2 regions of the Exiguobacterium sp. RM11 genome follow, and region 2 is predicted to be linked to the other one. Evidence: a T-box and tRNA genes for the amino acid it is inferred to sense, from the RefSeq annotation. Region 2 holds a T-box; the other holds one or more tRNA genes.
The links. The T-box of region 2 lies ahead of ileS (isoleucine--tRNA ligase). A T-box ahead of a tRNA ligase gene usually reads a tRNA of that ligase, here a tRNA-Ile.

Region 1 (6,579 bases), 630 kb from region 2:
CATCTTTGAACTCATTCGTCTCTAAATCAAGCTCTTGCCCTGACAAAGCGAGTAGTTCACCCGTTTGCGGGTTCATGACGACAGCGAACGCGCGGTCGAAATGAGGACTTCCCGAACGCCCGGCCCGAATAGCCTTCTTCAATATCTCGTCGACTTCTTTTTGGAATTCGATATCAGTCGACAAAACGATATCTTTACCCGGGTTCCCGCTCACGCGAGTTGGTTCCCCGACCGGTTCACCTTTATACGTTGTGAACACATCGTATGCAGGCGTCCCGCGAAGGACGTCTTCATATTGTTGCTCTAAGTAGGACGTCCCGACACGGTCGTTCAGTCCATATCCTTTCGCCTGATAAGAAGCTCGTTGTTCGGCCGGGATTTGACGATAGCTTCCTAAGAAGCTTCTGAACGTCTCATCGAACGGATAGTCCCGTTGATAGTATGGCTCGACGCTCACGCCTGGTAACATTTCTAAGTTTTCTTCAATGACCGCCATCTCTTTTGGGCTTGCGCCGATTTTGATGACTTGTGGGTCGAGGGCATAGCCGCTCTCCATATTATGTTTGATCGCGATGATTTCTTCTGTCGCATCATCGAACGTGATCTCTTCTTCTGTGATGGAGTCGAGTAAGAGCCGGTCTACGTCTTGGTTGGACAATGCAGCCCGCTCGTCTTCCGGTAACTCCTCTAACAATGCTTGCGTACGTTCTTGAGCGAGTTCTGGATTCGTTGCAATCCAGTAATCCTTGCGGTCACGTTCCGTCATTTTGCGATCTTCTTTCGGAATATCGACGATTTCCGACAACTTTTTGGCGACATCTAAGCGTTCATCCGCTTTCGTCACTTGCGAACGACGGTACATGATCGAGTAGTTTGAAATCGTATCCGCAAGCACTTGACCGTTACGGTCATAAATCTTCCCTCGTGGTACCTCGTATTTAATCTTACTCGACTCAGTTTTTTGAACTTCACGTGCAATCAATTCCCCATTCACAATTTGAACGACGCCTAATCGAAAGATTAGCGTTGCAAATAGAACGAAGACGATGAAAAATAACAAATTTAAACGTAACGGTAAGTGGTTTCGCCGTTTCTTCGGCACTTTTACACGATTTTTTGCCAAGTCCGTTATCTCCTTCCACAATCGATTCCTTCTATAGTATAGCGTACACGGTCATCTACTATTTTGTCCGTTTTTCACTATATCATAATTTGTTTACAAATTAATGAAAGACACAAAAAAACCCGAGACTCTATGAAGAATCTCGGGACAAACGACTTATTTTGCGTCAGCGTACAATTTCGCAACATAATCCCAGTCGATGACGTGGAAGAATGCATTGATATAGTCAGGACGACGGTTTTGGTAGTTCAAGTAGTAAGCGTGCTCCCAAACGTCAAGTCCGAGGATTGGCGTAACACCTTCCATGATCGGTGAATCTTGGTTTGGTGTAGACGTCACTTCAAGTTTGCCGTTCTTCACGACGAGCCATGCCCATCCTGAACCGAAACGAGTAGTTGCAGCTTTTGTGAACTCGTCTTTGAATGCATCAAAGCTACCGAATGACTCGTCGATTGCAGCAGCGAGATCGCCAGAAGGTGTCCCGTTCTCGTTTTTCTTCAAGAGTTTCCAGAAGAACGAGTGGTTCCAGTGACCGCCACCATTGTTACGGACAGCAGTTTGAATGTCAGCAGGAAGCGAATCGATTTTTTGAAGCAAGTCTTCTAGTGAAGAGTACTCCACGTCTTTTCCTTCGAGTGCATTGTTTACGTTTGTGACGTAAGTGTTGTGGTGTTTCGTGTGGTGGATTTCCATCGTGCGTGCGTCAATGTGTGGTTCGAGTGCATCATATGCGTAATCAAGTTGTGGTAATTCAAATTTAGCCATTACTAAAATCCCCCTTAAAAGTGTTTTGAACAACGTTCGTTATAAATGTAACAGATTTGTGACGGTCGACTCAATTGTAATGCCTCACTCTACATCTTCTTCTGGTAACGCCCAGACCGAAATAGATCCCGCCGCCACTTTAAATACCCCAAATCCTTCCTCATCAATCTCAATTTTATCTTCTCGAGTATTCGTCAAGTCGACCCATGTTTCGCCAGCTCGCTCTTCCCCGACGAACATTCGCTTTTCAGCCTCGTCCGAAGTTGAGATGAGAACGGCACATCCTGAACGCTCGATCTCCTCTACACCTTTGCGTACCCAGCCGATGACGTTTGCATCATCGAAGTAATCATCCTGTTCCCCGTAAGCTTTTTCCCGACGGGCATAAAGAAGTGTATCAATGGCAAGTTTCATCCCATCAGTCGGGTGAGGGCCGTCGATGCCGTAGTAATCCCCATAGAAGACACATGGATAGCCATCTTTACGTAGCAAAACGAGACCGTATGCGATTTGCTTGAACCAATCTTTTACCCATGACTCGAGTGCCTCTTCAGGTTGTGAATCGTGATTGTCTACAAACGTCACTGAATGAAGTGGGTGTGACTGGACGAGCGTATCATCAAAAATGGTGCGCATATCGAATGCGGCCCCTTCCTCTGACGCCTGATGTAATTTATAGTGGAGCGGAACATCGAATAGATCGACATGGTAATCGATGTTATCAAGAAATTCACGGCATGCGTCAAGATCAGACTTCCAGAACTCTCCGACGAAATAGAATTGATCGCCTTTCTCTTCACGCATCGTTTGACTGAACTCTTTCACGAAGTCATAGTTGATGTGTTTGATTGCATCCAATCGGAATCCGTCACATTTCGTTTCCTCAATGAACCATTTACCCCAGCTCAACACTTCTTCCCGAACTTCAGGATGATGATAATCGATGTTTGCGAACATCAAATAGTCATAGACACCGAATTCGTCATCGACATTGTCGTTCCATCTTTTATTCTCTCCAACGATAAAGAAGATGCCAGAACGGTCTGTCGCTGCATCATAGTCGGTGCCGTTAAAATGTGTGAAGTCCCATTTAAATGTAGAATACTTCCCATCACGAGCTTCATAATCAAACTTCGTCCATCCTTCGATTTCAAAAGGCTCGTCAGACAGCACTTTCGTGCGATCATTTTGATCCACTTCGAGCACGTCAAACTTCTCGGTGGCATCCGCGCCTGCTTTATGGTTCATGACGACGTCCATATAAATTTGCATCCCTAGCTCTTGCTGACAATAGGTTGTCGCTTCAAGAAGCTCTTTTTTTGTTCCGTATTTCGTGGCAATCGATCCTTTTTGATCGAACTCACCTAAGTCATATAAGTCATAGATTCCGTATCCGGTATCTTGATCGCTTTGCCCTTTCGTGACAGGCGGTAACCAAAGCGCCGTAATCCCAGCTTTATTTAAATCTTCCGCTCTCTCTTTTAACCGCTTCCAATGTTTTTGATCCGCTTCGACATGCCATTCAAAAAACTGCATCATGGTATGATTTCGTTCCATTTTGTCCGCCTCATTTCATATTTTTCAAAAAACAAAATGCTAACGAGTATTTACCCACGAATTTTAGATTGAAAACAAAAAACAACTTTCACAAAATGAAAGTTGTTTCAAATGGACCCTGTAGGACTTGAACCTACGACCGGACGGTTATGAGCCGTCTGCTCTAACCAGCTGAGCTAAGGGTCCTTATAAGTAGCGGCGGAGGGAGTCGAACCCACGACCTCACGGGTATGAACCGTACGCTCTAGCCAGCTGAGCTACACCGCCATGTTGTTATACAGTAATAATATACTGAATATGCTCCATACTGTCAAGGGAAATTCCTTTCCATTGAAAAGAAAAGCACTCCAATACGTAGTTGGAGTGCCTCATCTTTATACCATCACTTCGTTCGCATCTTCGAGTGTGATTTCCGTGATGTTCATGGCATGGTCACCGATGCGCTCAAGGTTTGAGAGCATGTCGACGAAGAACATACCTGCTTGTCCATCACAAGCACCCGTGTTCAAACGAACAACGTGGTTTTTACGGAATTGTCGCTCGAGCATATCGAGTTTCGCTTCCATTTCGATGACTTTACGTGCTTCGACCATGTCACCACTTGCTAACGTCTGAAGTGATTTCTCTAACGTTTCGCGTGTGAGGTCGTACATTTCAGTCAATTCTTTTTGAGCATCTGCTGAAAGTGTCACTTTTGTAGCAGTCTTATAATCAATCAACTCAATGATGTTTTCAACGTGGTCACCGATTCGTTCGATATCGTTGATTGCATGCATGAGCGTCTTGTGCTCTTGTGATTCTTGCTCAGTCAAATCAACCGCAGCCAATTTAACGAGGTAATCTGTGATTTTCGCGTTCAACGAGTTTAACGCTTCTTCGATATGCGCAGACTTTTCAGAGTGTTTCTTATCTCCTGTTGTCAAATAGTTACGCGCTTCGTCGAGACCAAGTTTTGCGAAATCTCCCATGCGGATGACTTCGTATTTCGCTTGCTCGACTGCAATCGAAGGTGACTGTTGAATGAAGATCGGGTCTAAATGTTGTGCTTTCGTATCGACGATTGAGTCTTCACCTGGGACCAATTTCGTCACAATCCAAGCAATCGTTCCGATGAACCAGAACTGGATCAATGTGTTGACGACGTTAAACGTACCGTGAGCAAATGCAATTTGCATCTTGTCTTCGATTGCCAAGAAGTCTGTAATCCAATAAATATAGTTTGTGAACGGAATCAACAAAATCATGAAGATCGTCGTTCCGATTAAGTTAAAGATAACGTGTGCTGCAGCTGCGCGACGTGCGGCAACTGATGCACCGATCGATGCCAAAATGGCAGTGATTGTCGTACCGATGTTGTCACCAAACAATACGGGAAGAGCGGCATCCAAGTCGATTGAACCACCTGCATAGAGTTCTTGCAAAATTCCGATTGTTGCAGAAGATGACTGGACGATGACTGTAAATACAGTACCGACGATGACACCAAGGAACGGGTTGTCACTCATTGATTGCGTCAAGTCGATGAAATATTCGCTTGAACGAAGTGGTTTCATCCCACTTCCCATCAATTCAAGTCCATAGAACAACATCCCGAAGCCAAAGAAGATTTGACCGAGGTGTTGTAATTTTTCTTTTTTAAAGAAGAACAACAATACTGCACCGATTGCAATGATTGGAAGCGCATATGCACCAACATCGAATCCGATGATGAACGCCGTCACCGTCGTCCCGATGTTCGCCCCCATGATGACCCCGATTGCTTGACGGAGTGTCATGAACCCGGCGCTAACAAGTCCGACCGTAATGACGGTTGTACCTGAAGATGATTGAATCAATACAGTAACGATAATCCCGGCGAGTACACCGAGGAATGGATTCGTTGTATACTTATCAAGGATGTCGCGCAGGCGATTCCCTGCAGACTTTTGGAGTCCGTCTCCCATCGATTTGATCCCGAAGAGGAAGATCCCTAGACCTCCAAAAAACATGAATAACATTTCTTGCAAATTGTATTCCACGATTTTTGTACTCCTTTTAATTAAGAATTGGTTGGATTTGCTTGGTTTTTAATGCCCTACTCATTATGCCTTCATCGGCATCTTCATGTAAACACGTTTTATGTAAAAGTTTTATTAAAACACTGTACTAATTTTATCGTTTTTACGGATGTTGTAATATAACAGATTGGAGTTTTTAGCATGTTGTCTACCATTTTCACGTTTATTCGAACGAGCGTAGTGCCATCAAAACGAGCCCTTCGCCTCCGCCTCGCTCCGCTTCACGCCTATATGGGAGCCACTTTTGTATTGACGCTACTCATTACCATCTTGGACTTTATTGTGATCCGCCCTGACTTTTTCATTCCGATGTGGCTCTTCTTACACGGGTTCGCCATCTTCTTTTCCTATTTAATTTGGGTCGCCTTCATGGCTTTATATGTTCAATTATTTACAAGAGTCTATTCTAAAAACATGTGGGCTTACCGCCAAGCTTGGCCATACGCAGTGTCGATGACACTCGTTCCAACGATTTTATTAGTGATTTTGTATCACATGAACCCTTCATTGATATCGATTGGCTTTGTGATTGGACTTGGATATATCACCTATCCATTAACAAAAGTACCTCAAAAAAAACAACGACGAGCGTCTTCGTGAACGCTCGTCGTTGTTTTTTATTTTGGTGAAAGATCCTCAAGCGTTCGATTTAACGCCTCGCTTTGGCCTTCTAAATCTGCGCCTGCAGATCGTAAGGCAGATTGAACGTGTGACCACCGATTGACTCCCTCGCTCAGCTCTCCTAATTTTTGTTCAAGTAACGAACTGATTTCTCGTAGTTGCTCATTTGATTCGATTAAGTGTAAAAGCTGTCTACCTGTGTGTGAGGTATGATCTGTAATGGTTTGAAACTCACCTAACTGCACTTTGATTTCGTGATCGATCGTTCCAATTCCACTCTCTACTCGTGAAACAGCATCTTTTAATCCATGTACTTGATTGATAAAGTCATTGACTTCCCCTAATAAGTCCTTTCGCTCCTCGTTCAGCGCTTCGATTGCATGTACCGCGAGAAGTGTCGCTTCATTTGTCATTTTCGCTAAGTTCCCCACCTCACTGGCAACAACAGCAAATCCT
Region 2 (6,579 bases):
GATTGAAGCGCTTGATGGAGCGGATATGGTTTTCGTCACAGCTGGTATGGGCGGCGGGACAGGAACTGGTGCTGCACCGGTCATCGCTGAGATTTCAAAAGAAATCGGCGCGCTCACAGTCGGTGTCGTCACAAAACCATTCATGTTTGAAGGCCGGAAGCGCATGCAACACGCGCAACATGGGATTCAAGCGTTTAAAGAAAAAGTAGATACACTCATCGTCATTCCAAACGATAAGCTTCTTGAAATCGTGGAACGCAACACACCGATGATCGAAGCCTTCCGTGAAGCGGACAACGTCCTTCGTCAAGGTGTACAAGGGATCACTGACTTGATCGCCATCCCTGGTCTCATCAACCTTGACTTCGCTGACGTGAAGACGATCATGACAGAAAAAGGATCTGCACTCATGGGTGTAGGTGTTGCTACAGGTGAAAACCGTGCCGTTGAAGCAGCGAAGAAAGCAATCTCTTCACCACTTCTCGAATCTTCAATCGAAGGAGCGAAAGGTGTCTTGATGAACATTACAGGTGGGCTCAGCCTTAGCTTGTATGAAGTGACAGAAGCAGCTCAAATCGTTCAAAGTGCCGCAGATGAAGAAGTAAACTTGATCTTCGGTTCGGTCATCAACGAAAACTTGAACGATGAAATCATCGTCACCGTGATTGCAACTGAATTTGCTGAGGAAGCGCAAGGGACAAACCCATTCCTTCAGCAGCCGAAAAAACAGCCAGAGGTTGAGAACAAGGAACCCCAACCAAAAGCAAATGAAGCGGCTCAACAAGACGAAGGGAACTTCCATCGCCCAGTGTATGGAGGAGACGTCCCAGACGAGACGATCAACATCCCTGCGTTCGTGAGACAACGCCGTAACTAAACAACAAGGGGGTGCCGTGACTCGGCATCCCTTTTTCTAAAAAAGGAGAAACCGATGCAACTGTTACATACATGGGAAACCGAAACGAATCGCTATCATGCTTACGTGACGACACGGACGAACGGACACAATGCCGGAAACGTCGGTCTTCATGTCGGCGATGATATTGAGGGAGTCATTCAAAATCGTCAATGGTTCTTTCAACAGGCGAATCTTTCGCTAGAAGACTCCGTTTGGGCCGACCAAGTGCACGGGACAACGGTCCAAAGCGTGGATTCAGCGGACAAGGGCAAAGGTGCGTTTCGATATGACGAGGCGATTTCGCAAACAGACGGACTGATCACAAAAGAAGAAGCATTGCCGCTCGCTCTCGTCTTTGCAGATTGCGTACCTCTCTTTTTCTGTGCGAAAGACCATGGAGTCATCGGTGTCGCTCATGCGGGTTGGAAAGGGACCGTCGGTAATATCGTCACGTCCATGATCCAAGCGTTTGAAGAACAAGGCATCGATGCGACAGAAGTGGACATGCTCGTCGGTCCAGCGATTGCTGGGAATGAATATGAGGTCGATCGTCGAGTGCTAGATGCGGTTCAATCCGTTTCGCCGACTGCCTATCAAAAAGCCGTTCGACAGGAGTCGGGCGACCACGCCTTGTTGTCACTCCAAGCCGTCAATGAAGTGTTGGCAAACGAACATGACACGTCCGTCATGCAATCGAATTTATCGACTGGCGCAAGCACCCCGTTTTTCTCGTATCGAGACGGAGAAACGAAACGTCGATTTGCGGCAGTCATCGTCAAGGAGCGTAAATTGTGAGTATTTCAGATAACGTAAAACAAGTTCAATCCATCATGGCAGCTCACGTTCAAGATGTGGAGCCTACTTTGATTGCCGTCACGAAGTCGGTAGGCGTAGATGTGGCCAATGCTCTCTACGCAGAAGGAATTCGTGACTTCGGTGAAAATCGTCCAGATTCCTTACTTGAGAAAGTGAACGGCATGCCAGAAGATGCAAAGTTTCACTTCATCGGCACGTTACAGACACGTAAAGTGAGACAAATCATCGATTACGTGGCAGCTATTCACTCATTGGATCGTTTATCACTCGCTGCAGAGATCGATAAACGAGCGAGCGAGACGATTGATTGCTTCGTTCAAGTGAATACGTCAGGAGAAGATTCAAAACATGGTCTTGAAATAGAGGAAGTTATGCCTTTCATCGAGAACTGTAAACAGTATCCTCATATTCGAATCATCGGGTTGATGACGATGGCACCGTTCACGGAAGAAGAGTCAGTCCTTCGTGAGACGTTCGGTCGTTTACGTCGATTACGTGATGAAGTGACCGCAAAAGGGTTTGAACACGCCCCTTGCACGGAGCTATCGATGGGGATGTCAAACGATTATCCAATCGCGATTGAAGAAGGCGCATCGTTTGTTCGTATTGGTACCGTACTTGTGCAATAATATATCTTAAGGAGGAATCCGTTATGTCAATCAAAAACAAAATGAAAGATTTCTTTGGACTCGAGGAAGATCCGAACAGCACATACGAAGAAGAAGAGTTTGCCGTCGCAAACACATCAGCAACTTCTTCAACTGAAACAACGGTCGTGAGACAAGAGGATCGCCCAAAATCAGCAAACAATCTCGTGGCATTGAATACGAAGAAGAAAGAACGCTCGAAAGTCGTATTGGCTGAACCACGTGTATTCGCTGAAGCGCAAGATATCAGCGATCAATTGAAAGAAAACCGTGCTGTCATCGTCAATCTTCAGCGCATGTCAAAAGAGCAATCACGTCAAGTCGTCAACTTCCTTTCTGGTGTCGTATATGCGCTAGAAGGATCGATGACTTCGATTGGACATAACACGATTCTGTGTACTCCGAACAATGTCGAATTGACTGGTTCAATCTCAAACTTGATTTCGGAGGATGAACTTCACAGTAAAGGGTGGTAACTGAATGGAAAACGTAATCCCTGCCTTAGGCAATACGTTAAGTACTTTGCTTGGTATTTATAGTTGGGTCCTGATTGGCTATATCTTATTATCATGGTTCCCGAACGCACGTGAATCCATGTTCGGACAAATTTTATCGTTTTTATGTGAACCATTTTTAGCACCGTTCCGACGGATTATCCCACCAATCGGTGGCATGCTCGATATCTCTCCAATCGTCGCATTGTTCGTGCTTCGGATGGCACAAGCCGGTATCGCTGCCATTTTCGGGTGATGTATGAGCGTTTATGATCACTACCGACCAAGTGAACGGGCGTTCGTTGAACAAGTGTTGGATTGGGTACAACAAGTCGAGAACAGCTATGTATTGAAGTTGACGGACTTTTTAGACCCTCGCGAACAGCAAATCGTCAAACAGCTTGTCGGTAAACAGCTCGTCATTCACGACGATGGCGGGTTTGAAGGAGCTGAACGACGTCGGCTGATTTTGGCGCCAGAGTATTATGAGCTGAATACCGATGATTTTGAAATTGAGATTCGTCGTATTGAATATCCGACAAAATTTGTTGACCTGACACATCGACAAGTGACTGGAACTTTACTGAATGCTGGATTAAAGCGTCAAAAGTTTGGGGACGTCGTCCTGGAAGAGGAAATCGTCCAGTTTGCTACGACCCGCGAAGCGGTCGGGTTCATCGAAATGAACTTGGAACGTGTCGGAAAAGCAAGAGTTCGCATTTCTTCTGTTGCGAAGGATGACATACTCGTCGTTCCGAAAACAGAGTGGGTCGAAGGGTTCGGCATCGTCTCTTCGTTGCGATTTGATACGGTTGTGAGCGAGGTACTCAACATATCTCGTCAGAAAGCTCAGGCGCTCGTGAAACACGGTGACTGTAAAGTGAATCATAAAGTCATTGAAGATCCGAGCTTCTTGCTTGAACCAGATGATCTTTTATCCGTCCGTGGATACGGTCGTATTAAGATGATGGAGATCCTTGGTTCGACCAAACGTGAAAAGATTAAAATCCAGTATGGGACCATACGTTAAATTTTAGGAGGAAAGTCGAATGGCGTTGACACCGATTGATATTCATAATAAAGAATTCTCTTCCCGTTTTCGTGGGTACGACATCGATGAGGTCAATGAATTTTTAGATCAAATCATTAAAGAGTTTGAACTATTGATTCGTGAGAATCGACGGTATGAAGAACTTGTCAACGATATGCAAGCTCGCATTGACTACTTCTCCTCGATGGAAGATACATTGAACAAGTCAATCATCGTCGCGCAGGAAGCAGCGGAAGAAGTGAAGAACAACGCGCAAAAAGAAGCGAGCCTCATCTTGAAACAAGCGGAGCGTGAAGCGTACGCTCGTGAAGAAGAAGCGGCACGTAAAGAGCAACTTGCAGAACGTGAAGTCGTTCAAATGCTCAAAAAAGTCGAGTTGTATCGAACACGTTTCCGTGTCCTCGTCGACGCCCAAATGGAGCTCTTAAACAGCACCGAGTGGGAGACGATTGTCGGGGAGCCGCCTGTGCAGACGGTTCTTGACGATAGATCAGAACTTGCGTATAATGACCACGAAGTCACACAGAATGAAGAACAACATGGATAAATGATCAACACGTTGAGTAGGACGCGTCGATCGAGTCATACCTACGAAGCGACTTAGGGACGGTGAGAGCCTAAGAGAAAGACTTGAATCGGTATCCCCTATGAGTCGTCACGCTGAACTATAGTAAGCGTGACCGCCTGACCTCGTTATCGGTTACCGAGAGCGGTCTCACGAACGTGAGACTAGTAGGGTGGTACCGCGAGTCAACCAACTCGTCCCTATCAGGGATGGGTTGGTTTTTTTTGTTTTCTAAAAAATGTTGATGGAGGAGTTTCGATGAACTACAAAGACACGCTATTAATGCCAAACACAGAATTCGCAATGCGTGGGAATTTACCAAAACGCGAACCAGCGATGCAAACAGAATGGGAAGACATGGACCTTTACAACAAGGTGCAAGAAAAAAATGCAGGGAAACCACAATACATCTTACATGATGGTCCTCCATATGCGAACGGCGACATCCACATGGGACATGCGATGAACAAAGTCTTAAAAGACATCATCGTCCGTTTCAAAGGGATGAACGGATACCAGTCTCCAATGATTCCAGGTTGGGATACGCACGGTCTTCCAATCGAGAACGCCCTTCAAAAAGCTGGCGTCAACCGTAAAGAAATGACGGTCGCTGAATTCCGTGAAAAGTGTGCAGAATATGCGATGGAACAAGTGAACTCACAACGTGAACAGTTCAAACGTCTCGGTCTTCTTGCAGACTTTGAAAATCCATATATCACGCTCCTTCCGGAATATGAGGCGGCACAAATCCGCTTGTTCGGAACGATGGCTGAAAAAGGATACATCTACAAAGGGAAGAAACCAGTCTACTGGTCGCCGTCTTCGGAGTCTGCACTCGCAGAAGCGGAAATTGAATATTACGATAAAAAATCACCAGCCATCTACGTGGCATTCCGCGTCGTAGACGGAAAAGACACATTGACGTCTGACGATCATTTCGTCATCTGGACGACGACGCCTTGGACAATCCCGGCGAACCTCGGAATCGCAGTGAGTGATGAATTGACGTACACGCGCATCGAACACGAAGGAAAAGGCTATATCGTCGCAGAGACGCTCGTTGAAGAAGTGACGACTGCGCTCGGCTGGACTGATTACACTGTGAGCGGTTCATGGAACGGTCGCGACTTTGAATATATGACGGCTCAACATCCGTTGTATGACCGCACATCACTCGTCATGCTCGGCGACCACGTCACAGCGGATGCGACTGGACTCGTCCATACAGCACCAGGGCACGGGGAAGATGACTATCGTGTCGGACAGGCTTACGGCTTGGATGTCCTTTGCCCGGTCGATGACCGTGGTTACATGACGGCAGAAGCGCCTGGTTTCGAAGGATTGTTCTATGAAGATGCGAACAAACAAATCGGGATGAAACTTGAAGAGAACGGCTACTTGCTCAACTTGAAGTTCATCAAACACTCGTACCCGCATGACTGGCGTACGAAAAAACCGGTCATCTTCCGTGCGACACCGCAATGGTTCGCTTCCATCAAAGATTTCCGTGAAGACATGCTCCGTGAAATCGAAGAAGTGAATTGGGTTCCGGAATGGGGAATGACACGTCTTTACAACATGGTCCGTGACCGTGGAGATTGGGTCATCAGTCGTCAACGTGCATGGGGCGTGCCAATCCCAATCTTCTATGCAGAGGATGGAACGGAAATCATCACGAACGAGACGATCGACCACGTCGCAAACTTATTCCGTGAGCACGGCTCGAACGTCTGGTATGAGCGTGAAGCAAAAGACCTACTTCCTGAAGGATTCACGCATCCGAACAGCCCGAACGGCGAATTCCGTAAAGAACTCGACATCATGGACGTCTGGTTCGATTCAGGTTCTTCACACGCTGGTGTATTAGAGGAACGTGAAAACCTACGTCGCCCGGCTGACCTTTATCTTGAAGGATCTGACCAATACCGCGGTTGGTTCAACTCGTCACTCTCAACAGCTGTTGCGACGACGGGCAAAGCGCCATACCGAAACGTCTTGAGCCACGGTTTCGTTCTTGACGGGGATGGACGTAAGATGTCGAAATCACTCGGTAACACGATTGCGCCAAACGACCTCGTGAAGCAATATGGTGCTGAAATCGTTCGTCT

Region 1: it encodes a tRNA-Ile, which carries the amino acid that the T-box ahead of ileS (isoleucine--tRNA ligase) is inferred to sense. The anticodon was not compared.

What each region holds. Positions count from the first base shown of each region.
Region 1 is NZ_CM187558.1:1,115,754-1,122,332, reverse strand. Features, by position in the region: gene AC5LIL_RS05825 (peptidoglycan D,D-transpeptidase FtsI family protein) at 1-1,123, opposite strand, end outside; gene AC5LIL_RS05820 (superoxide dismutase) at 1,280-1,888, opposite strand; gene AC5LIL_RS05815 (alpha-amylase) at 1,973-3,445, opposite strand; tRNA gene AC5LIL_RS05810 (tRNA-Ile) at 3,558-3,631, opposite strand; tRNA gene AC5LIL_RS05805 (tRNA-Met) at 3,639-3,712, opposite strand; gene AC5LIL_RS05800 (Na/Pi cotransporter family protein) at 3,820-5,463, opposite strand; gene AC5LIL_RS05795 (hypothetical protein) at 5,644-6,102, shown strand; gene AC5LIL_RS05790 (methyl-accepting chemotaxis protein) at 6,120-6,579, opposite strand, start outside.
Region 2 is NZ_CM187558.1:1,750,001-1,756,579, reverse strand. Features, by position in the region: gene ftsZ (cell division protein FtsZ) at 1-877, shown strand, start outside; gene pgeF (peptidoglycan editing factor PgeF) at 932-1,693, shown strand; gene AC5LIL_RS09160 (YggS family pyridoxal phosphate-dependent enzyme) at 1,690-2,343, shown strand; gene AC5LIL_RS09155 (cell division protein SepF) at 2,367-2,837, shown strand; gene AC5LIL_RS09150 (YggT family protein) at 2,842-3,111, shown strand; gene AC5LIL_RS09145 (YlmH family RNA-binding protein) at 3,115-3,885, shown strand; gene AC5LIL_RS09140 (DivIVA domain-containing protein) at 3,905-4,453, shown strand; T-box leader at 4,457-4,676, shown strand; gene ileS (isoleucine--tRNA ligase) at 4,730-6,579, shown strand, end outside.